Regions from separate parts of the Paenibacillus sp. AK002 genome, predicted to be linked through region 3. Evidence: a T-box and tRNA genes for the amino acid it is inferred to sense, from the RefSeq annotation. Region 3 holds a T-box; the other regions hold tRNA genes.
What was found. A T-box is a leader RNA that pairs with one kind of tRNA and senses whether it is charged. The one in region 3 lies ahead of leuS (leucine--tRNA ligase), so its partner is inferred to be a tRNA-Leu.
Positions count from the first base shown of each region.

Region 1: it encodes a tRNA-Leu, which carries the amino acid that the T-box ahead of leuS (leucine--tRNA ligase) is inferred to sense. The anticodon was not compared.
Region 2: it encodes a tRNA-Leu, which carries the amino acid that the T-box ahead of leuS (leucine--tRNA ligase) is inferred to sense. The anticodon was not compared.
Region 4: it encodes a tRNA-Leu, which carries the amino acid that the T-box ahead of leuS (leucine--tRNA ligase) is inferred to sense. The anticodon was not compared.

Region 1 is NZ_CP096377.1:5,002,046-5,007,669, reverse strand. It holds gene M1D70_RS22375 (YkvI family membrane protein) at 1-967, opposite strand, end outside; gene M1D70_RS22370 (xanthine phosphoribosyltransferase) at 1,221-1,790, shown strand; gene M1D70_RS22365 (hypothetical protein) at 2,002-2,331, shown strand; gene M1D70_RS22360 (hypothetical protein) at 2,450-2,668, shown strand; gene M1D70_RS22355 (carboxymuconolactone decarboxylase family protein) at 2,738-3,067, shown strand; gene M1D70_RS22350 (hypothetical protein) at 3,136-3,576, opposite strand; tRNA gene M1D70_RS22345 (tRNA-Leu) at 3,755-3,838, shown strand; gene M1D70_RS22340 (DUF6944 family repetitive protein) at 3,988-4,302, shown strand; gene M1D70_RS22335 (divergent polysaccharide deacetylase family protein) at 4,523-5,404, shown strand; gene M1D70_RS22330 (methyl-accepting chemotaxis protein) at 5,583-5,624, opposite strand, start outside.
Region 2 is NZ_CP096377.1:2,200,048-2,205,671, reverse strand. It holds gene M1D70_RS09630 (AI-2E family transporter) at 1-407, shown strand, start outside; gene M1D70_RS09625 (hypothetical protein) at 482-904, opposite strand; partial or broken gene M1D70_RS09620 (uracil-DNA glycosylase) at 897-1,582, opposite strand; tRNA gene M1D70_RS09615 (tRNA-Leu) at 1,783-1,868, opposite strand; gene M1D70_RS09610 (polysaccharide deacetylase family protein) at 2,273-3,043, shown strand; gene M1D70_RS09605 (TetR/AcrR family transcriptional regulator) at 3,234-3,833, shown strand; gene M1D70_RS09600 (MFS transporter) at 3,938-5,143, shown strand; gene M1D70_RS09595 (hypothetical protein) at 5,245-5,502, opposite strand.
Region 3 is NZ_CP096377.1:1,986,942-1,992,565, reverse strand. It holds gene leuS (leucine--tRNA ligase) at 1-2,409, opposite strand, end outside; T-box leader at 2,499-2,759, opposite strand; gene M1D70_RS08520 (AraC family transcriptional regulator) at 2,800-3,681, opposite strand; gene M1D70_RS08515 (Gfo/Idh/MocA family protein) at 3,767-4,840, opposite strand; gene M1D70_RS08510 (Gfo/Idh/MocA family protein) at 4,864-5,624, opposite strand, start outside.
Region 4 is NZ_CP096377.1:5,758,462-5,764,085, forward strand. It holds gene M1D70_RS25685 (thiol-disulfide oxidoreductase DCC family protein) at 9-434, opposite strand; gene M1D70_RS25690 (hypothetical protein) at 520-795, opposite strand; gene M1D70_RS25695 (zinc ribbon domain-containing protein) at 885-1,127, opposite strand; gene M1D70_RS25700 (organic hydroperoxide resistance protein) at 1,259-1,678, opposite strand; tRNA gene M1D70_RS25705 (tRNA-Leu) at 1,865-1,947, opposite strand; gene M1D70_RS25710 (helix-turn-helix domain-containing protein) at 2,051-2,416, opposite strand; gene M1D70_RS25715 (PAS domain-containing protein) at 2,594-3,235, shown strand; gene M1D70_RS25720 (alpha/beta hydrolase) at 3,334-4,965, opposite strand; gene M1D70_RS25725 (FecCD family ABC transporter permease) at 4,988-5,624, opposite strand, start outside.

The DNA.
Region 1 (5,624 bases), 3.0 Mb from region 3:
AGAGCAGAGAGAGCAGGGAGCTGAAGCCGAACTGGCTGAAGAAATAACAGAACACCATGATGCCAAGGGTGATCACTCTCGGGGAGAGCGAGGTTCGCTGCTGAACCTGGAGGGTGATGCCGTAAATATTGGCAACGAAGGTGCTGAAAATTTCAAGGAAGATCAGGATGAGATAGATGATCTGTACGAACCAGCCCAGCTGGTTGGCGATGCTGCCCATCGGAATCTCGTATTGGCTAATGCCGGGCATATGGGCGGACATCGCAAAATGCGCCGCCATTAGCATAAACCCTACGCCCGTTCCTCCAATGATGCCCCCCCAGGTTACGGTTCGCGCGCTTTCGGTCTGGCTGCCGAGCGGGACCAGCACCGGCATCGCCATCACCAGGTTAAAGGCGGTGTAGAGCAGCGGCGCAAGCCAAACCGAAGGCAGGCTGTGGTCGGTGGTCAAGGTTAAGAAACGGGTGGCGCCCGGGGACTGAAGCGTTTGAGAGATCACCGCCACCGATAAGGTCAGCATCATGGGCACGACGAGACTGTTCATCGTCATGATGGACTGGATGCCTTTTCTGAGAATAAAAAAAGTCCCGATCATCGTGACAAACAATCCGGTCTGATAACTCAAATTCAGATGCTCCACAAACACAGATCCGGCACCGGCAAGCATGATGCTGTTCACCCCGAGCAGAATGACAAACATGAAGAGGCTGATCCAGACGCCGGCTTTCTCGCCAAACAGGAATTTGTTCAAATCCTCAAAGGATTTGGCTCCGATCCGCCTGGATATTGTCATGATTTTCGTGCCGAGCCAAATGAATAATCCCGTCGTAAGCACAATGGTCAGTGTAGCCCAGTGGCCGTACTGGGTAAAGAATTGAAGGATTTCCCGGCCGGTAGCAAAGCCCGCGCCAACGACGGTTCCGATATATGTAAAGGCGATCTGTAAAACACGCATAAAATTACGCAAGCCTCGCGTCCCCCCTTGAAAGTTAATCGTTCTGCATAGTACAAGGTATGCTTGGCTGAGCCGGGACATGACTTTAACTTGTCCAAGGCCTGCGTCTGGAGGGGATTTGGAGGCATAGCGCCAAGCAGCGGAAAGCTATGTCAGGAATTGTGACGGGAACTAGCAAGTTAAATGACGGAGCATCCGTTTGTACTTGCCGTACAGGGAGGAATATGTTACTTTTACGACAAAGGAATCATGGGAGGTCTTTGGGATGGATTGGTTAAAGGAGCGGATTGTTAAAGAAGGCGTCGTGTTGTCGGATCAGGTGCTGAAGCTGGATGCCCTGCTGACGCATCAGGTTGATCCGGCATTGATTATGGACATGGGCCGGGAATTTGCGGCGAGATTTAAAGAGAGCGGCGTGACCAAGGTCGTTACGCTGGAATCCTCCGGCATATCGGTTGCCTTTGCCGCAGCGCTTGAATTGGGAGTCCCCATGATATTCGCCCGGCGCAAAAAAACGCTGCTCGCCGATCCAGACGCCTTATGCGAGCGTGTGCCGTCTTTCACCAAAGGCATTGTCACGGATATCATGGTGTCGCGCCAGTTTATCGGCGAGGGCGATAAAGTGCTCTTCATCGATGACATTATTGCAAACGGAGACGCCGCGAGAGGGCTGATCAAAATCATTGATCGGGCCGGGGCGGAATTAATCGGGCTTGGCGTCGTGATCGAAAAGAGTTTCCAAGCCGGGGCGAGAACGCTGCGGGAACAGCATGTTCACGTGGAATCGCTTGTCACCATATCGTCGCTTGAGGATGGGAAGATTTCGTTCAGCTAAAACTAAGGGGCTCCTTAGGCTTGTCTTCGATCGCTTGTCACGGGCTGGGTCTTAGGTCATGAACGGTTGTACCCTAGTCTAAGCGAAGAGAAAAAATGGTAATTTGAAGTAAATGATAATGGGATTTCCGCCTAAAATCTCAACTAAATCTTTTCGCCTCCGTGATTTTCGCTTATAATAAAGAGGTAGGCAAGAGAGAGGAGGCAGCACCATGGGGAAACAACCTGTAACCGAGCCGTTTTTGATTGAGAAGCTGTATGAAGCGAAGGTACATTTTGAACGTGCTTTGGATTGTAAACATACGGAGTTTGATGATCTATATCCCTATATGATTGAACATCCTCAGTTCTTCTGGTACAAACGCTATGTTGCCTGGTCAGAACTGCTGACGATTGCCGGATTGTGCGAGGAGGTTTCCTTCGAATGGAAGGAACAGTTTACGCCTCAGCAGGTCGAATATATCGAGAAGCGCGTCATGTCTTCCACCGTGCTGGATTATTGGTACGAGAAGAATGACAGCATCGAGCCGGCTCAGCGTTAATGGGTATATAGAACATCTCTTAATCGGGATGTTTGTCGATATCGCAACGCATTCAAAAGACCTAAATGATCTCATTTAGGTCTTTTTTTGCACAGTAAGTGATGAAGGAGGAATGGCGATGATCAGCGATGAAAGACTCAATGAGCTGCGGCTCTCCGGCGAACTGGTCCGGGTTGTGCGGGATGGGCTGGAGACCAATGATATTATAGGGTTCGTCGTAGCCTGGGACCCGGAGCAGGTTATCATCCGCCGCAGAAACCGGCGGGTCGTTAAACTGGATCGGCGCTACAGCTACCAGCTCAAAAAAGAGCCAAGAGTCAGCCCGGTCGAAGAATAAGCATAGATCTCGAATTCGTCGGACAACTTAACCTCGGAACTATTTTTTCGGGAAGAGGTGCTTTTGGTTATGGAAATGTCCAATGACAAGGTCTCGGCATACAAAAATGAAATTCAGAATTTGAAGCAGAGCATGCCGGACATGGCAGAAGCGTATCATCAGTTCACCGGCGTTTGCTTTCAGGATGGCGAGCTGGATGCGAGAACGAAGCAGCTGATCGCGCTGGGGATCGGATTGTTTGCCAACAATGAGCTGTGTACCTTCTACCATATGGAGGAGGCCCGTGCCAAGGGAGCCTCGGATGCTCAGATCATGGAGGCCGTAGCCGTGGCGTCTGCCGCCAGCGCGGGACATGCTCTCTCGCAGGGACTGACCCGCGTGCAGCATAACCTTCATTGATGTGTATGATAAAAATAACCGTCTCCCCCGCAGCGCTTGTTCAGTCGGGGAGGCGGTTATTCTTTCGTTTAAGGCACAGCGATGCTAGCGCGCGAAAGTAAAGCAGCGGCAGGAGGTTGGGCTTGCTCGGTGGACTCGCTCTCAGGCGGAACGAGCCCGAGATAGGCTCGCATGCGATCCATCATCTCCTCACGGAAGGATGGCCATAGAATGTTCATCGACCCAATGTATCCCCGACAGGCATATCGTGCCTGAATCCCGTCCTGGCTTTGCCCGATGTCATAAACCTTGATCGCCCGCTTGGTGAATTCCTGCTTCACCTCACGAAGGAGCACTGCGGCACGTTTGGCGCCGTTTCCCACAACCTCTACGTACAACTGAGGGGTTTTGAAAACCCCGCTCTCCTGTATGATACGGCAATCCCGCTCAAACACCTTATGAATGAACATCAGCAGCAGGTAACTCTTGATCAATGCCCGTTCTTCCGTTGTAACAGCCTGTATGGCCATCAACATCACCGCCTTTATATAGAAAATGGATATTGAATGAGAACTTATGTTCTTATTTTAACCGAAAACAAGGTTTTTAATCAAGTTCAAAAAAAGTGTTGACTCGATTTATTTAGCGTGATATTATATATCTTGTCGCCGCTGATAAGAGCTTGGCTCGAAGGTGGACAACATACATGCGGTCGTGGCGGAATTGGCAGACGCGCACGGTTCAGGTCCGTGTGGGCTTACCCCCGTGGAGGTTCGAGTCCTCTCGACCGCATCTAATGAGAAAGCTCGTAAACTGTTCTTGCAGTTTGCGAGCTTTTTTGCTTTGGGATTCTCTGGGACAGGATGAATGACTTAAACAAATACGAAGCATTCGCGTATTATATTAAATATTGATATGAATAGTTGAAAGAAGGGATTGCCTTGCCAGCCAAGTCATGGAGTCTCCAAGAACAGCTTGCCGCCTATGCTTGGCTGCAAGCATTGGGAACGAATATCGCCGCTCTGGGTCAAACGAAAATGCTGTCCAAAAGAAAGAAGCAGCAGGATGAAGGACAAAGGCTCTCCATCCTAGGGAACGCGATGCAATCGATCGCCAATGCGGCTCAGGCCGAAATTACCGCGGAGCTGCGCGGCACGGCAACGAATAAGAAAGCCAACGATCTTACGGTGGCCGGCAATCTTCTGCAATCCGTCGGAAATGCGCTGCAGGTGATTGCGGGAGCGGAGGATTCCTGATTAAACCTCCTTTTGGCTTTCGAACGAATCTGAGACGCAACTGAAAAAATACGAACAAGACGTTTTCCCAGCGACCCGGAAGCGTCTTGTTTTAATTTCTTGTGCCGGCCCCCATGCGGAATACAATCATTTATGCCTGTAATTACATATTTGAATAGCTTTTCTCAAACAATACGGTTAGGTAAGGCTATCATGATGATGAGTGGAAAGGGGCGTAGCAATGCGGGAAAGATATAGAAAATCGATGATCTTGCTGTGTTTGGTATGGGGGATCTTGAGCGGAGCACAGATCGGGTACGGGGCGGGGGTGGTTAATGCTGCTGATTCGTTCAACCATGATACCCGAAACGTGCACGAAGAATCCGGTCACGGCAGATCCGCGCAGGAAAAGAAGCCGAATAAGCTGGCCGTCATTATCGATGATTTTGGCAATGATCAGAAAGGGACCGAGGAAATGCTCAATCTGCCTGTCAAAATCACGGTAGCCGTGATGCCGTTTTTGCCGACGAGCAAGAAAGATGCCGAGGCCGCGCACCAGCAAGGGCATGACGTCATTATTCATATGCCCATGGAGCCTAAGCAGGGCCGGTCTTCCTGGCTTGGACCGGGTGCTATCTTAAGTTCGCTCACCGATGAGGAAATTCGTAAACGCATGGAGGAGGCAATCGATTCGGTTCCTTATGCCGTTGGGATTAATAATCACATGGGCTCCAAGGTTACCGGGGATGAACGGGTCATGTCCATCGTGCTCGACGTTTGTAGGGAGAGAGGGCTGTTTTTCGTCGACAGCAAAACGAATTACTACAGCGTGGTCGGCAAACTGGCAGCATCGATGGGAATGCCGTCCATCGCCAACGATATCTTCCTGGATGACGTTCATACCGTACAGCATGTGAGCAAGCAGCTGCAGACCGCGGCGCAGCATGCGGTAGAGAGAACTTCCTGCATTGCAATCGGCCATGTTGGCGTATATGGAATCCGAACGGCAGAGGCGCTGAAAGGCACGATCCCGGAACTGCAAAAAAAAGTGGAGTTCGTCGGGATCAGCGATCTCGTCAGGGAGCACTCAAGCTGGCGGCCTGATCCGCTGCGCTCGTATTAGATCTTCCTTGAGCACCCGAAACAGGTCCGGAATCGAGTGACGAGACCGGTGGAAGGTTCAACCGTTAAGATCAGCCGAGACCGGGTTTGAATATAAAACGAACGGCCTTCCGCGCAAGAGTCCCGGTGATTCCGAGTTTCATGCTTGGAAGGCTGTTTATATGCTGCGCTCCTCCGTTTTATCGGATGCGGGCTTCGGTGAGTTTGAATTGACCTACCAG
Region 2 (5,624 bases), 210 kb from region 3:
TTATACTTAGCGTCATGATCTATATCGGATTTTTGATTATCGGACTGCCCTATTCCCTGCTCTTGACGGTGATTTCCTTCTTCTTGAATTTCATTCCGTACATCGGTGCGCTGCTGGCGACCATTCCAGTCGTCATCATCGGATTTATCGAATCGCCCTCCATCGCGATATGGTCCGTCGTGGTCATTGTCATCGCCCAGCAGATTCAAGATAATATCCTGACGCCCGTCATCTACGGGAAACAGCTGGATATTCACCCACTGACTACGGTTGTCCTCATTCTTGTAGGCGGCGACTTCTTCGGACTGCTCGGCATCCTGCTGGCCATTCCGGCCTACATGATCATCAAAATTATCGCGGTGCGAATTTACGAGCTGTTCCTCGCCGAAAAAGTAGAGGACGCATGATGGCGCCTCACAGCAAAAAGGATGTCCCCGCCAACTTTGCGATGGCTAGTGGGACATCCTTTATTTTAAAAGAATCACGCATTGCCGCGCAGGGACCGAACCACGAAATCATGCTCGTCCTTACGCAATATCGTGCCATTCGACAGTGTGACGGTATCCTCATCGTGAGATGTCAGGATGGCCTGGGAAGACACCAGCTGGTTGCCCCTCCATACCATGACGCAGGATCCAAAATAAACGGCATTATCGAATTGAATGGTATGACTCACGATATAACCGATGGAGTTCAGGGCCGGATAGGAGTTCCTCGGCATAATTCTATGAATGGCTCGAAACGGAATGATAAGCTCGCCCGGGCCTAGAACCACTTTTTCCTGAACGGGATCCCACCCTTTCAGCACACCTTCAACCGTGCTTTTCGCCCCGTCTAGACGCTGAATGACAACATGACGACCAATCCAATGCTTCATGAAGGTCACCTCTCGCGGATTATTCATCTCCATCGTCCGGCGTGTTCGGGATGTCCCACTTCACCGGATCCATACCCTCTTGCATTAAAAAAGCATTCGATGCTGAAAATGGACGGCTGCCGAAGAATCCTTTGTGCGCTGCAAACGGGCTCGGATGACTGGACTCAAGCACCTTGTGACGGCTTCGGTCTATGAAGGAACCTTTCTTCTGTGCATAACTGCCCCATAATATAAACACCATGGGCCTTTCACGTTCATTCAGTTTCGAGATGACCTTATCGGTGAAGGTCTCCCACCCGATGCCTTTATGCGAGTTCGGCTCGCCCTCGCGAACCGTCAGCACAGCATTGAGCAGCAGAACTCCCTGGTCCGCCCATGATTGCAAGGATCCATGATTCGGGGCCGAAATCCCCAGTCCGATGAAAGCTCCTTATGTATATTGCGTAAAGACGGAGGAATCGCAACCCCGGGCGAGACGGAGAAACTCAGTCCCTGCGCCTGCCGGCGACCGTGATAAGGGTCTTGCCCCAAAATAACGACCTTCGTCGATTGGTACGATGTTTGCTGCAGAGCCCGAAATATATCTTCCTTAGGAGGATACACCGTACTGCGCCGGTACTCTTCTTCCACCCGTTCCAACAAAGCTTGAAAATAAGGCTTATCCACTTCTCCCTGCAGGATAAGGTCCCAATCATTGTTAAACATCCGCATGTCTCCTCTCCCTTCTCCTCACGCAGGTCAGCATGGAATCATAAAAGAAATGCGATCACTTTAATCGGGACGCGGCATCTTCCGCTTAGGTCTGCAGGAACAACGCCCGCTGATGAATTTGCGTCGATTTAAAAAATAAGCCGGCACCCATACAGGGGCCGACTTATTTTGCATCATACCAGACGCCGTTATAATGCCGAGGACGGGGGTCGAACCCGTACGGTAGTCACCTACCGCAGGATTTTAAGTCCTGTGCGTCTGCCAATTCCGCCACCCCGGCATATTGTATCCGCGCATGTTCCTAGCGTCGTTCACGTTCACTTGAAAAGCCCGAAGGTACGCGTGGAATTCGCAATATTTTGCGAGATCATCCCGAAATCTAGGTGTGCACATTTCGTCTTAGCGACAAAATCGATAATACCATGTACAACCATATGATGTCAATATATGAAACTCATAATTTTTCGCATCACCCCGGGCCAAGCATTCATCTCGATGAACTAGCGCCATCGCTCTGCTTGTAGGTACTGACAGCAAATCAAGGGGCTCCTTCGCAATCGGCGCGCGTGCTTTCCCAGCTGGAGCTTCCTATAGAATAATTTCTCGGTTACCGTGCATCCTAAATGAAGCTCGCGTGCTTACATGCGGAGACTAGAACAACAGAAGAAAAGGAAACCCATCGACATGAAAAAACGAACATGCTCAGCCTTCTCATTGCTTGCCCTTGCGCTGATTCTTGGTTATCCCGGCCATGTGCATGCGGAGCACGCGCCTTCCGCCTCCAAAGGCAGAGATTATTATGAGGAGCGCGGCGAGATCGTGTGGGAAGTGCCCACGCAGAACAAGGTGATCGCCCTCACTTTTGACGACGGCCCGGACGAGCATAATACCGTTCAAATTCTGGATCTGTTAAAGCGGTATGACGCTAAAGCCACCTTCTTCGTTGTAGGCAGCCGGGTGGAGAAACATCCCGACATCGTCGCACGGGAGCTGCAGGAAGGACATGAAATCGGCAACCACTCCTATACGCATCCGCCCTTTCACAATATTAACGTCACGAAGTTATCAAGTGAACTGAATCAAACGCAGGATGCGATCTATCAAGCCACCGGCATGAAGACCGTACTGTTCCGCCCGCCCGGGGGCAGCTATAATGAAGCCATTGTGAGGACGAGCAAGGATTTGGGCATGCTGACCGTATTGTGGTCATGGCACCAGGATACCCTCGACTGGCGAAAGCCCGGCGTCAACCGCATCGTCCGAAAGGTACTGGATAACGCCCGGAACGGCGACATCGTACTTATGCACGATTTTGTACCCAGCAGTACGCAGACGGTTGAAGCCCTGAAGATGATTTTGCCGGAGCTGCAAAAAAGGGGTTATTCATTTGTTACCGTATCCGAGCTGATGTCCTACCATGAGAAATCACGCAAGTTCATCGAAGTCAACCATTAATAAGCCGTTCGCATGTAAGACAATGACCGCTGCCTTTTGGAGGTAACGGTTATTTTTTTAGGCAGGCTTCGATCCCGGAGCGCCGGATAGAATTTTCACTTGAATATTTTAAACCCATTTGTTAAGATACAGAACGAACGTTCAGTATATACAATTTTGACGATAGCCTAGGGGATAAGGGGGTGCATGCGTGAACAAAAAACAACAACAAACCGAAGATACCAAGCGACGCATTGCCGAAGCCGCCAAGGCGCTATTTATGCAGAAGGGATACAAATCAACGTCGATCGAGGAAATCGTCGAAGCCACCGGCAGCAGCAAAGGGAATATCTATTATCACTTTAAAAGCAAGGAAGGGCTGTTTCTGTATTTGATCGAGGAATGGGACCTCGAGTGGGAACAGAAATGGAGCAGTAAGGAGCAGCAATACACCACAACCGTTGATAAATTGTACGGAATTGCCGACCAACTGGTGTTTGATGATCTGAACCACCCCTTCTCCAAAGCTCTGGACGAATTCATGAACAACAATGGAGACGTGTCCGAGGAAGTAGAGCAGCGAATCGTCCGGATTATCCGAAGCCACCTGGAATTCAATCAGAAGTTGCTGCAGCAAGGGATTGATCAAGGGGAGTTTGAGAATCATAACGTGGAGCAGCTCTCCCTCATTTTTGAAAGCCTCATCGTGGGCTTAAGCCAGATGTCCCGCATTACGAAGGTAAAAAATCCGCTTGCCCTTTATCATACGGCCATTCAAGTATTCCTGCACGGCATCGAAAAGAAATCGTAAATGACACGTTCTCTTTTTTATGCTCTATTATAAACCGAACGTTCAGTATAGAAAGAAAACCGTACACCATCATTAAATCGTTGTTTATCTTTGGAGGAATCATCATGTCATTACTATTGCGAAACAATGGAGCCATTCTGCTCCTCATGTTCAATATATTTTTAGTTTTCACCGGCATCGGGCTTGTCATCCCCATTATGCCTACCTATATGACGGAGCTGCATATCAGCGGAAGCACGGTGGGCATGCTCGTTGCCGCCTTTTCATTAACGCAGCTGCTATTCTCTCCGCTTGCGGGGAGATTGTCCGATATCATGGGCCGCAAAAAAATCATCATCTCCGGCATGATTGTATTCGCCATATCGGAATGGTTATTCGGAGCGGCCAGCACGCCGACGCTGTTGTTCGCGGCAAGAATGCTTGGCGGCATCGGCGCCGCCCTCATCATGCCCGCCGTCATGGCCTATACGGCTGACGTCACTTCCAACGAGGAACGTGCCCGGGGCATGGGATTCATTAATGCAGCGATTACGACAGGCTTCATTATCGGACCCGGCATCGGGGGGTTCATCGCCGAGTTTGGCATTCGTGTTCCTTTCTACGCTGCAGCCGTAGCCGGGGGCATTGCCGCTTTGGTGACGCTGCTGCTGCTTCCGGAATCATCAGCCAAGCAAGAAGCACCTACCGTGCTGGGACGGAAACAGGAGAGCCTGGCGGTCCAGCTGGCCCGTTCGTTCAGGGAGCCGTATTTCCTTAGTCTGATCATCGTATTTGTTCTGTCGTTCGGTCTTGCCAATTATGAAACGGTGTTCGGCCTGTTCGTGGATCATAAATTCGGATTCACCCCTAAAGATATCGCCATGATCATTACGTTTGGCTCCATTGCGGGCGCTGTCGTGCAGGCAACGATATTCGGCTGGATCCTGAACCGGTTCGGCGAGAAAAGGGTCATTACGCTCAGCTTGCTCACAGCGGGAATCTGCATTCTGTTAACGCTGTTTGTGCATAAATATTGGCTAATCTTCCTTGTGACGTTCCTTGTCTTCCTGTCGATCGACATCCTGCGTCCTGCCATCGGCACGCAAATGTCCAAGCTGGCAAAGGATCAGCAAGGCTACGTCGCCGGCCTGAACTCGGCTTATACCAGTCTGGGGAACATCGCGGGGCCCCTTATCGCAGGTTATCTGTTTGATTTGGACATCAACTTCCCATACATCTCTGCATCGATCGTCCTCATCCTCTGCTTTTTCTTGGCCATGCGTGCCGGCAGAGCCTGGGCTGCTACGGAAGCTGTCACGAATGAGCGGTAATCATACGCTGAAACAACATACTCTCTCGTCTTAGACAATGACAGCACAAGACCCTGCCGGAAACTTCCGGCAGGGTCTTTAGGTTTCGTTGTTGTTATGTATTAATAAGCCACCAGGACAATAATCGCCAATAAAGCCACCAGCGCAAACAATAGGGCCCATCCCAGTTCAAAACGTCTTTTTTCTTGATATGCCTTAAAAGCTTTCCTTGACTCGAATACGAATACGATCACTAAGAAGGCAAGCAACACGGGCAGTCCCCAGGACTGATTCAATACCCACTCTGACACCTTGATCCCCCATCCTATGTAAGAAAATGAGCTGCATCCCACCAGCAGCCTCAGCGTTTGGAAGTACATGTCCCTAACGACTCCATTAAAATGTACCGTAAGTTGCTCCCGATTACAAATCTCGTTGATCGGGTCCTCTGATGGATCTTTTAGGCTCCTCTGGATTTGAGCCCCACTTGAATCATGATCAT
Region 3 (5,624 bases):
CACGGCAATGATTTTGCGAATACTCTTGCCTTCCAGCGCCTGCTTGACATTTGGAAGGGAGAGGCTATGTTGTTGCATGGCTTCTTGGTCCATGTCTTTCGCGATTTTGGCGCGTTCCACGATTTTGCCGTTGACTTGCACCACGATCTCGACTTCTGCCTCTACGGTCCAAGCCTCGTCAAACTCAGGCCAAGGCACGTAGGTTACGCTCTCCGTGTAGCCTAAACGGCTCCACAGCTCTTCAGCCAGGTGAGGGGCAAGCGGGGAAAGCAGTTGGACGAAGTTCTCCATCGCCTTGCGAGGAAGCACTTCCGTTTTGTACCCCTCGTTGATGAATATCATCAACTGGCTGATCGCTGTGTTAAAGCGCAGATGCTCAAAGTCGTCGGTCACTTTCTTAATCGTTTTGTGCAGCGTGCGTTTGAATTCGTCCGTACCCTCGCCATCCACGATTTTAGGATTCAATTGACCGTCGTCTCCGATGAACAGGCGCCATACGCGGGAAAGGAAACGGTGCGTTCCTTCAACGCCGTTGGTGTTCCATGGCTTCGTCGCTTCCAGCGGCCCCATGAACATCTCGTATACGCGCAGCGTGTCAGCGCCATACTCGTTCACGATATCGTCCGGATTGATGACGTTGCCGCGGGATTTACTCATTTTCTCATTGTTGTTCCCCAGGATCATGCCCTGATTGACCAGCTTCTGGAAAGGCTCCTTCGTATCGACGACGCCCAGGTCATACAATACTTTGTGCCAGAAGCGCGCATACAGCAAGTGAAGCACAGCATGCTCCACGCCGCCGATGTACAGGTCAACCGGCAGCCATTCCTTCTGCTTCTCCTTGGAGCACAGTTCATCATGGTTATCCGGATCGATGTAACGCAGGTAGTACCAGCAGCTGCCGGCCCATTGCGGCATCGTATTGGTTTCGCGGCGGGCTTTCATACCCGTTTCGGGATCAACCGTTTCGACCCACTCCGTCACGTTGGCCAGCGGCGATTCGCCGGTGCCGGACGGTTTAATCTGATCCACATCTGGCAGAAGCAATGGAAGCTGATCTTCCGGCACGGTTTTCATCGTTCCGTCTTCCAGATGCAGAATCGGAATCGGCTCGCCCCAATAGCGTTGACGGCTGAACAGCCAGTCGCGCAGACGGTAGGTCACCTTCTTCTTGCCCTTGCCCTCTTTCTCCAGCCATTCATTCATCGCCAGAATAGCCTCTTCATTATCCAGCCCGTTCAGGAAGCCGGAATTTACGTGCGCGCCGCTGCCGGTATATGCTTCCTCCTCGACGTTTCCGCCTTGAACGACTTCAATGATCGGAAGACCGAATTGCTTCGCAAACTCCCAGTCCCGGCTGTCATGTCCCGGAACCGCCATAATGGCCCCCGTGCCGTAGCCGGCAAGCACGTAATCCGCGATCCAGATCGGCACCTTGGCGCCGTTGACCGGGTTGATGGCATACGCACCCGTGAATACGCCGGTTTTATCCTTGGCCAGATCCGTCCGCTCCAGGTCGCTTTTACGTGCTGCCTGATCCTGATAAGCCTTCACCGCATCGCGCTGATCGGCTGTCGCAATTTTGTCCACGAGGTCATGCTCCGGTGCCAGGACGCAGTAGCTTGCCCCGAACAGCGTATCCGGACGAGTGGTGAACACCTCCAGATGACCATCATACCCTTCGATGTCAAAACGGACCTCGGCGCCCGTGGATTTGCCGATCCAGTTGCGCTGCATATCCTTCAGGCTTTCGCTCCAGTCCAGCTCGTCCAGATCCTCCAGCAGGCGATCCGCATATTCGGTAATGCGCAGGATCCATTGGCGCATCGGCTTGCGTACGACCGGATGGCCTCCGCGTTCGCTCTTGCCGTCGATGACCTCTTCGTTCGCCAGCACGGTGCCGAGCGCTTCGCACCAGTTTACCGGAACCTCGGCCACATAGGCCAAGCCGCGTTTATAGAGCTGGATAAAGATCCACTGCGTCCATTTGTAATATTCCGGATCGGTGGTGCTGATCTCGCGGTCCCAGTCATACGAGAACCCGAGGGATTTGATCTGGCGGCGGAACGTATCGATATTCTGCACGGTGAACTCACGAGGATGTTTGCCCGTGTCCATCGCATACTGCTCTGCCGGCAGGCCGAAGGCGTCCCATCCCATCGGATGAAGAACGTTGTATCCGCGCATCCGCTTGTAGCGGGACACGATGTCCGTTGCCGTGTATCCCTCCGGGTGTCCTACGTGCAGGCCTGCGCCCGATGGGTACGGAAACATATCCAGCGCGTAAAATTTCGGTTTGGACGAGGCATCTTCCGTTTTAAAGGTTTTGTTCTCATCCCAGTATTGCTGCCACTTCGGTTCGATGGCCTGCGGCTGGTAGCCGTGGCCGGTTGGTTGATTGTCCGTCATACTTCATTGCTCCTCCTTCACAGTCGAGAGGCAAGGCCTGCGCCATTGCCCAAAAAAACAAAAAAACCTCATCATCCATAGCGTTGATCGCTAGGGACGAGAGGTTTGATTCCCGTGGTACCACCCTAGTTAGCCAAAGGCATGCTTTGCCTTTCGCTCCCTTTGCATCCTTATCGCGGATAAGACGACGATGCTTCATCGGCCGATGCTGCCGGAATACAGCCCTCCGACGGCCGGGTTAACACCATTGCTCCGAGGCGAGTTCATCCCTATCGTCAACCGGTTTTCACCAGACACCGGCTCTCTGCATGATCGAAATTGGAACGATTGATCCTCATCATCGCGTTCATATTACCGTTTTAATGTGGCTATTATACCCAAAAAGCGCGGTCAAGTCAACGAAAGCTCTTCTCCGCTTCTGCGGTAATATTCCGGCGTCGTCCCGACCATGGCCTTGAACATCCGGCTGAAATGGGCCAAATGCTTGAAACCGGACGCCTGGCTGATCTCCGTTATGCTCAGATGGGGGTGGAGCCTAAGCATGATTTTTGCCTGGTTGATCCGCCGGTGATACACATATTTGAACACCGTCGTTCCGGTCACTTCCTTGAATAAGGAGGATAAGTAGTGCTTCGTGATATGCATGTCGCGGGCGATTCCCTCCAGCGTCAGATCCAGCATATAATTTTCCTCGACAAACGAGACGACATGCTGGACATGCCGCTCCTTCTCCGAGATCGCGTCGTGATCCTGCACGGCGGCCTGACACCAATCGGCGATGACGTACATCATCTCCTGGATTCGAAGGGTCATCCGCTCCTGGCGAAACCTGGCCGTGGAGGACGACAGGCGGTGTATGTCGGCCAGCATCCCTTCGAATTCTTCCCGGTTCTCCCCCGTCAGCGTCATGCGGTGATTCCGCAGCGTTTCGAAGGGGTCCAGCAATATCGATTTGGCCGTCTCCGAAAGCCCCTTGCAGATCCAGGCCGGATCAAAATGCAGAATGCTCCTGACATATCTGGAATCGGGTTCAACATTCGGACAGTGCAGCGTAAGCCCGTTCATCAGGAGCAGATCCCCCGGTTTCAGGGTAAACACGGAATCGCCTATCAAATACGTGCAGCGTCCCTCATGGAAATAATAGATTTCATAAAAAGCATGCGAGTGAAACTGCCCTCCCGACAGCGGCTGTTCATTGTAATAGGTCAGATCGAACGGCGCTTGAAGCTGCATGCGGTCAAAGCCTGGCATCATATCGACAGATGAGGTCATTTTAGAGAATCGCCCCTTTAGCGATTTTGGAGTTGTCTAACCCCCAACCCTCAACGTAACGGGGTTTTCTCTATTATAAATGATTTTACGGAATGCGCACGGCTTCATTTTGGGCAATCACGCACAATTCTCCGGCCTTGAAGGCATGCTCCTGGGACATGGCATGTTCCGTGCGTTCCAGGCAGTCCAGAATAAGCTCCCCGAAAAACGGATAGCCCACTTTCCCCTGAAGTTCCATATGAAACTCTCCTTCGCCGTTAACCAAGTACAGATGATCCCCCTGCGGATGCCTTGCGATATCGATGTATTTGCGAAGCTCGATGTATCCTTCCGTTCCCAGAATAAAGGTTCTGCCATCGCCCCAAGTGCCAAGTCCTCCGGGCGTCAGCCAATCGACGCGGAAATAATTGGTGGCTCCATTGTCTCCCACCAGCGTTGCATCTCCAAAATCCTCCAGCTCGGGGTATTCCGGATTCGCATAATTGCCCACCTTGCTGCTGATCACCTTGGCATCGCGGCATCCCGCATAAAACAAAAATTGTTCGATCTGGTGGGAGCCGATGTCACACAGGATGCCCCCGTACTGTTGATGACGGAAAAACCAGTCCGGGCGGGAGGACGCATTCAAACGGTGCGGTCCTGTTCCCATCACTTGAACCACTCGCCCGATCGCCCCGTCCTGAATCAGCTTCCCGGCATGGACGGCACTCTCCACATGCAGCCGTTCACTGTAATAGACCATGTATTTCTTGCCCGTCTCCGCGGCTTTCGCGCGTGCAGCGTTCACCTGCTCCAGCGTGGTGAACGGCGTTTTATCCGTGAAATAATCCTTGCCGTGCGACATGACCTTCAGGCCGAGCTCGCACCTCTCCGAAGGAATGGCGGCAGCCGCCACCAGATGAACTTCGGCATCTTCCAGCACCTGGGCCTCGGAGGAAGCCGCGGCTGCCCCCGGGTATGCCTTGCAAAAAGCCGCAACCTTGGCGGGGTCTGGGTCATACACCCACTTCAGCGTCGCCCCGGCCTCAATCAAGCCGTTGCACATGCCGTATATATGGCCATGCTCCAGCGACATGGCTGCAAAAATAAATTCTCCGGGCTTGCACACCGGCTGGGCCTTGCCCACCGGCGCATAGAGCATTCCATTGCTGCGGTCCATACCAAGAGCCTCCCGATTGTAATTTAATAAGCGCCAAACGTCTTGCTCATATCCACCGGCCCGATCTCCTTGACCGTTTTCCTGGTGGACGAATTCGCTATCCGTTCTTGCAGCATCTCGTAATACAGATCTTCATCCAAAGGCAGGTCTACCCAATTGTCGGTCCAAGTGGACAGGTGCATGGCATTGGATAGGGTCAATCCGTGGATTCCCTCTTCGCCCGGCGCAATCAATGGCGTTCCGTGCAAAATGGCGTCCGCAAAGTTCTGGATGATGCCATTATGCTGAGGATTGTCTCCCGAGATCGGCACCTCGCATTTCCAGCATTCCGGTTCGCCGAAGCCCCCGGTATACTGCTGATTGAACTCCGGTTCAGGCACCCGAAGACGCCAGAAGGTAAGCTTGCCGTCCTCGATGACGATTTTACCGCGGTCTCCCGTCACTTCATACCGGTTCGTGCCCGGCGCTTCCCCCGTTGTCGTTATGAAGACGGCCGTGGCGCCGTTCTCGTATTCGGCATAAGCCGTCACGTCGTCTTCCACTTCAATGTTCCGGTACTTGCCGAAGGAACAAAATGCGCGGATTCGCTTCGGCATCATGCCGGTCGTCCACTGCCACAGATCCAGCTGGTGCGGAGATTGGTTAATCAGGACGCCTCCGCCTTCTCCCGCCCAGGTAGCGCGCCATCCGCCCGAATCGTAATAACTCTGTGAGCGGTACCAATTCGTGACGATCCAATTCATCCGCCGGACTTCGCCGAGCTCGCCGGCCTCAATGAGCTCTC
Region 4 (5,624 bases), 3.2 Mb from region 3:
AGGCGGAATCAGGATAAAAACCGGCGCCGAATGTCCGGCGTCGGAACCATGCATTCACTGGATTGCCCGAACCACCGGTAACGGTTCTTCGCCACCCAGCGGTACACCAGGTTCCGTAAGAAAGGGGGAATCAGGATCAGGACATACGACAGCGGCCAAGGAAAACGAAGACGCCGCGCAATCCGAAGAGCTCCCGTCGATCTGGTGTAATATCTCCCCTGTTCAATCAGCACCATCGTCTCCGGCGAATCTCCATCGAGCCCTCCCTGCCTCAACAGCTCCTGACCGATATCGGATTGCAGCGAAGCGAACCGGAAAACACCCGCGGGATCTCGCTTGATAATGAATTGAGTCAGCCCCTGGCACAAATGGCACACGCCATCAATCAGCACAATTGCATATTCCTCATGATTTTCGGTTGCACGATCCTTCATATTTTCTTCGCTCCCTTCACACCATAAAAAAAGAAAAAACGCAGGAGCCCTCTCCTACGCTTGATCAAGTACGCTTATTGGTTTATTACTCAGCAGCTTTGTTCAGCCACTCGCCGTCTCTCATCTGCTGGTCGAATTCGTTCGAGAATTTCTCCATGCATTTGCATATGAAATCCTTACGACAAACCGGGCAAGGTACTTTCCCAAGTCGGCTAAGCGCAGTCAGTTTCCATTCCGGGAAGCGGTTATAGAATACGCGAATATCCGTTCCGTCAGCCGTGTGGATAATGAATTCGTAAAGCCCTTCCTTTTCATTGCTTCCAGCTGTGGTCACATTTGCAATCTGCGGTCTGTATGGCATGTTCATCACCCGTTTATTTTATTTAAATTCCTTATGACTGGTTTGTACTTTCTGGTACTTAGTCATATTAAAGAATTTTAGGGGTGATGTCAACCGAAGAACACATCCAGGATCGAGCCCAACTGCCCCCTCTTTTTACCTTCCAATATATCCGGGTTGAAGACTTCCACATATCCGCAGTTCGTACAGGAAACAAATAGGAAATGATTGTGCTGAATATCAAACATTTTGCTCAAGCCTGCCCCCGACATCGAGACCTCTTTCGTCTCGCAGTGGTTCCCTCCGCATTTGCTGCATACAAACCGTTCCTCTATCATTTGTTCTATTCGCATTCCAAGCGCCCCTTTCAATGCATAGCTTTAACTGAAGTACGGCGTATCATGTAAAAAGTTTCATATTGAGCGTCTTTAGCCGACAAAAAAGGATGACCCCCATTTTAGAGAGCCATCCGAATCCTCCATCGTCAGCTTACGCTTAACTCCACGTCGATGTTGCCCCGGGTTGCTTTGGAATACGGGCAAAACGCGTGCGCTTTCTTCGCGAGATCCTCCGCCTGGCTTCGTTCGATGCCCGGCATTTCGATCTTCAGCTTCACTGCCAGCTTAAAGCCGTCAGCGCCTTCGTCTTTTCCGATCGACACCTGGGAGTGGATCACGACATCCTTCAGCTCGACGCCCTCCTTGCGGGCGATGTTGGCCAGGGCGCTTTCATAGCAGGCCCCATAACCGGCCGCGAACAGCTGCTCCGGATTGGTTCCGTCTCCACCCGGACCTCCGAGCTCCTTCGGCATGCTTAATTTGTGGTTGAGAACGCCATCGGTAGATTCTACGGAGCCTTCCCGCCCTCCAATGACTTTGACATCTGCTGTGTATAATGGTTTCATGCTCGTTCATCTCCTTCATGCCCTATTATGGTCTCTACATGTACTCTTTATACTTTCAGCGCAAATTGAAACGATAAACACGGCAATTCGCCATAGTTGCAGCATTTTCACGGCACGCGATGGACATAACAAAAAAGCCGTTTATCAATGGGATTTCCATTTGATAAACGACTTCTTTATGAAGTATGCGGTAGAGAGGACTCGAACCTCCACGGGTATACACCCACTACCCCCTCAAGATAGCGTGTCTGCCATTCCACCACTACCGCATGTATAAGGGATGTTCTGCAGCGAACATTCCCTATTATACTGCCCCTTTAGGTAAAAGTAAAGCGCCAAAATCTGGGCTTTAGAATTGGCCGTTTGCATCAGCTAGCTCTTATCGCCCCGCTTATCCTTCCGATAGGCCGAAAACTCGATGTATTCGCGGATAAACTCCTTCTCATGCTCAGCCAGACCGGACATTAAGGCAGGATCCAATGATTCCGGATCCACTTCATACTCCCCGCGGGCTTCCTTGACACGGTTGGTTGGACTGCCCTTGCCAATAATGAGCCAATCTAGGCTGACGGAAAAAAATGCTGCGATCTCAATCAATTTATTCGTGCTCGGCGTTGTTTTTCCCCTCTTCCAGTCACCAAAATTTCCTGTGCTGATCCCGAGGGTTTCACAAAACGCCTTCTTGGTCATACCCCGGCTTTCTATGAGATGTTCGATTCGTTGGTAAATAGACTGCATCAAACAACCGCCTTCCTATTTCTCTTTGAAAGAAAATATCTTATGTACGTATTTTTCTCTTGCACAATGACTTAATTACGTGTATAATCAATATATATTGCCTAAATTATACCATAGTACTCATGGATCGTCGTATCTTTTACTCATGAGTCTATTTCCATACGAGGAGCGAGTAATTTGCCCTACGATACCATGACCACATCCTGGAATAATGCGGTTCACTCCTTGAATAAGGGGCTGATGGTCATTACTCCGGATGGCATCATAGACAAAATCAACGATCCGCTCATTACCATGGCCGAAAGATACGGTGTCCCGCCTGACTTCAGGTGGCATGGGGCATCTTTTTTTGATATGACTTCCCAGCATCTTGGTTCTGTATTCGATCATTTTTCCCATGAGCTGGATATACCCTCCGTAAGGGAAGTTATACTGGGTAAGCTGCCTGATTATTCTTTTGAATATGCCGTGGAATGGAATGAACGGCAGAACTGGGTTCTGTGCGAGGTGCTGCCGCTGATGATGAACAAGGACAGCCGCGTCCACGGAGCCATGATATCATTCACGGATATTACAAAGTTCAAGCACAAGGAACTGCTGCTGGAACAAGCGCTGGCTCACAGCTTCCCTCTTCCAGGACATATCCCAATCTGTGCCGTATGCAAATATGTTCGCCATGCGGATGAATGGGAGCCTGTGGAGAGCTATTTGGAGAGCCGTCTCCCCATTGAGTTTACCCATGATATTTGTCCGGATTGCATTCGCAGATTATACCCGAAATATTCTTCCATCCTCGATGATCCGGAATTGCCCGATTAACGTCCCGTCTGCATACAACACAGAATAAGCAGCTTCGATATCCCGATGATCACTGGATTCGAAGCTGCTTATTTATGATTGAGTCATTCTTTGGTTGATTACGCGTTTACAAAACGAAGCAGGGGGCTTATGAGGGTCGGCAGTACCGAAACATGCCCCTCACCCTCAATTTCGTCGAACGTCGTCTCCAGCACCTCTTCATGCCCTTTGAGAAACGCATAGAGCTCCCTTGCGTCCTTCACCATGGACGGCTTCTCCTCGGCCCCCACGTACAAGCGGAGCGACTTGCGCTCCCCGCTCTGCCTTAAACAAGCCTCCCCCTCTTCCCATCGCTTGTACAGCGCGTAGTTCTTCCACCACACCGAGGGACATGCCGCAATATACCGCGAAAAGGCATCCGGTCTGGTGAATAAGGTATATAAGGTAAAAAATCCACCGAGCGAGTGTCCGAACAGCGCCTGCTTCGAACGGTTCACCGCATACCGCCGCTCCACGGCCGGCTTCAGCTGCTGCTCGATGAAGGTAAGAAACGCCTCCACGCCGCCCGTCTCCGGCCAATTCATGCCGTTTGGCCGGACAGGCAGTTCAGCGGGATCGGCATATTCCGTAAAGTTATAGAAGCGCTCGCTGCTCACGATGGGGCTGTCGCTGTCAAAGCCGATGCCGACGATGAGCGCCGAGGGAATGCCCCGCGGCGTACGGGATTGCAGGCGGATGGCTTCGGCCAGCGTGCCGAAGGTGGCATTGGCATCCAATGAATATAACACGGGATAACCTCCCTCAGGAGGCGGTCCCATCGGCTCGGCGATGAAAATGCGGTATTCGCGGCCCGTCTCGTCGGACTGCATGGACCAGGTCAGGGTTCCCGGTACGGAAAACAATGGGGTCTTTACTTGGTTATCTTGTTTATCTTGGTCATTATGCAATTCGTGCTTTTCCTGAATATCCGGATCCTCATGTTGAGCTCGCCCCTTCGCCGAAACTTGCTCCTCTGCTTCCCCGACGAACAGCCACCGCAGCGCATCCGGAAATCTTCTGGACATAAAGATAGGATCATGGGTTCCGTCAGGATCTACCGCCAGCTGCAGCCTCTCAGGGCTCACCCCTTGCTCAAGCCAGAACCGATGGGCCTCCACGTTGTTCACAAACATGTTTTTCTGCGCATTTTGCTTGTACGCCCCTTCAAGCTGCCCGACGGACATATACACCCGCTGCTCAGCCGGCCATTTTCCCTGCTGCCGGATGTAGTCCATCACCCCCTCGTACCATAACGAAGCCGACAGCATGCCGATTCGTCCGAAGGTACCGGGACGCCAATATCCGGCGAACATCGAGATCAATCCGCCAAAGGAACCTCCGATGATGGCCGTATGCTCAGGCGCTGGAAGCGTTCGGTACTGATGGTCTATGTATGCTTTGATGACATCCGCTACCTCATCGACATAAGCTCTCCCCTCCCCGCCGAAAGGAGGGTTGCTCGCCAGCAAAGGCTCAGCCGGCCAAGGCGTATATTCACGATTCCGGTTCGTTGTCGAGATTCCGACCAGGATGACCTCTCCCAGCCGGCCTGCCGCAAACAAATGATTCAAATAGTTCAGGCAGTCCATGAACATATCTCCTTCATCTTGAACATAGGCAACAGGATAGGAACGGTCAGACTCCAGATAGGAAGGAGGCAGATACAGTGTAAGCTCTCTGCCCTCAACTACCAGCTGCTTGTAACGATTCATGTGATCCTCCCGAAAGCTGCTTTTATTTTCTCATGCGAATTAATAGATAGATAAAATACGGAACCCCGATCACGGATACCACAATGCCTGCAGCCAGCTCGGCCGGAGCGAATATCGTCCTGCCGATGAAGTCGCCTATGACAACAATCGCCATGCCCGCAATGCCGCTGATCGGGATGATATGCCTGTGCCTAAGTCCCACAAGCTGCCTGGCCATATGCGGAGCAATCAGACCGACAAACCCGATGCTGCCGGATACGGCTACGCTGGCGCTCACCAGGCCGATACTGCAGAGAAGCAATATATTTTTCTCGCGCTCGACGGATACCCCGACGCTCTTCACGCTTTCCTCGCTCAGCTGGAACAAGTCGAGCACTTGAGAGCGAAGCCAGATGACAGGCGGCAAAATAACGAGCCACGGCAGCATGGTCACCACAAACTTCCAGTTGGCGCTATGAAGGCTGCCGGCGAGCCAGGCAACCGCCATCTCATAATCTTTCGGGTTCATTTTAAGCGAAACATACATGGTAACGGCTCCAAAGCCGGATGCGATCGCAATGCCCACAAGTATGAGCCGTTGGGGATCCAGCTTTCCGTTTTCTCTAGCAAACATGTATATGGCCGTTGTCGCTGCCAAACCGCCCGCGATGCCGAACATG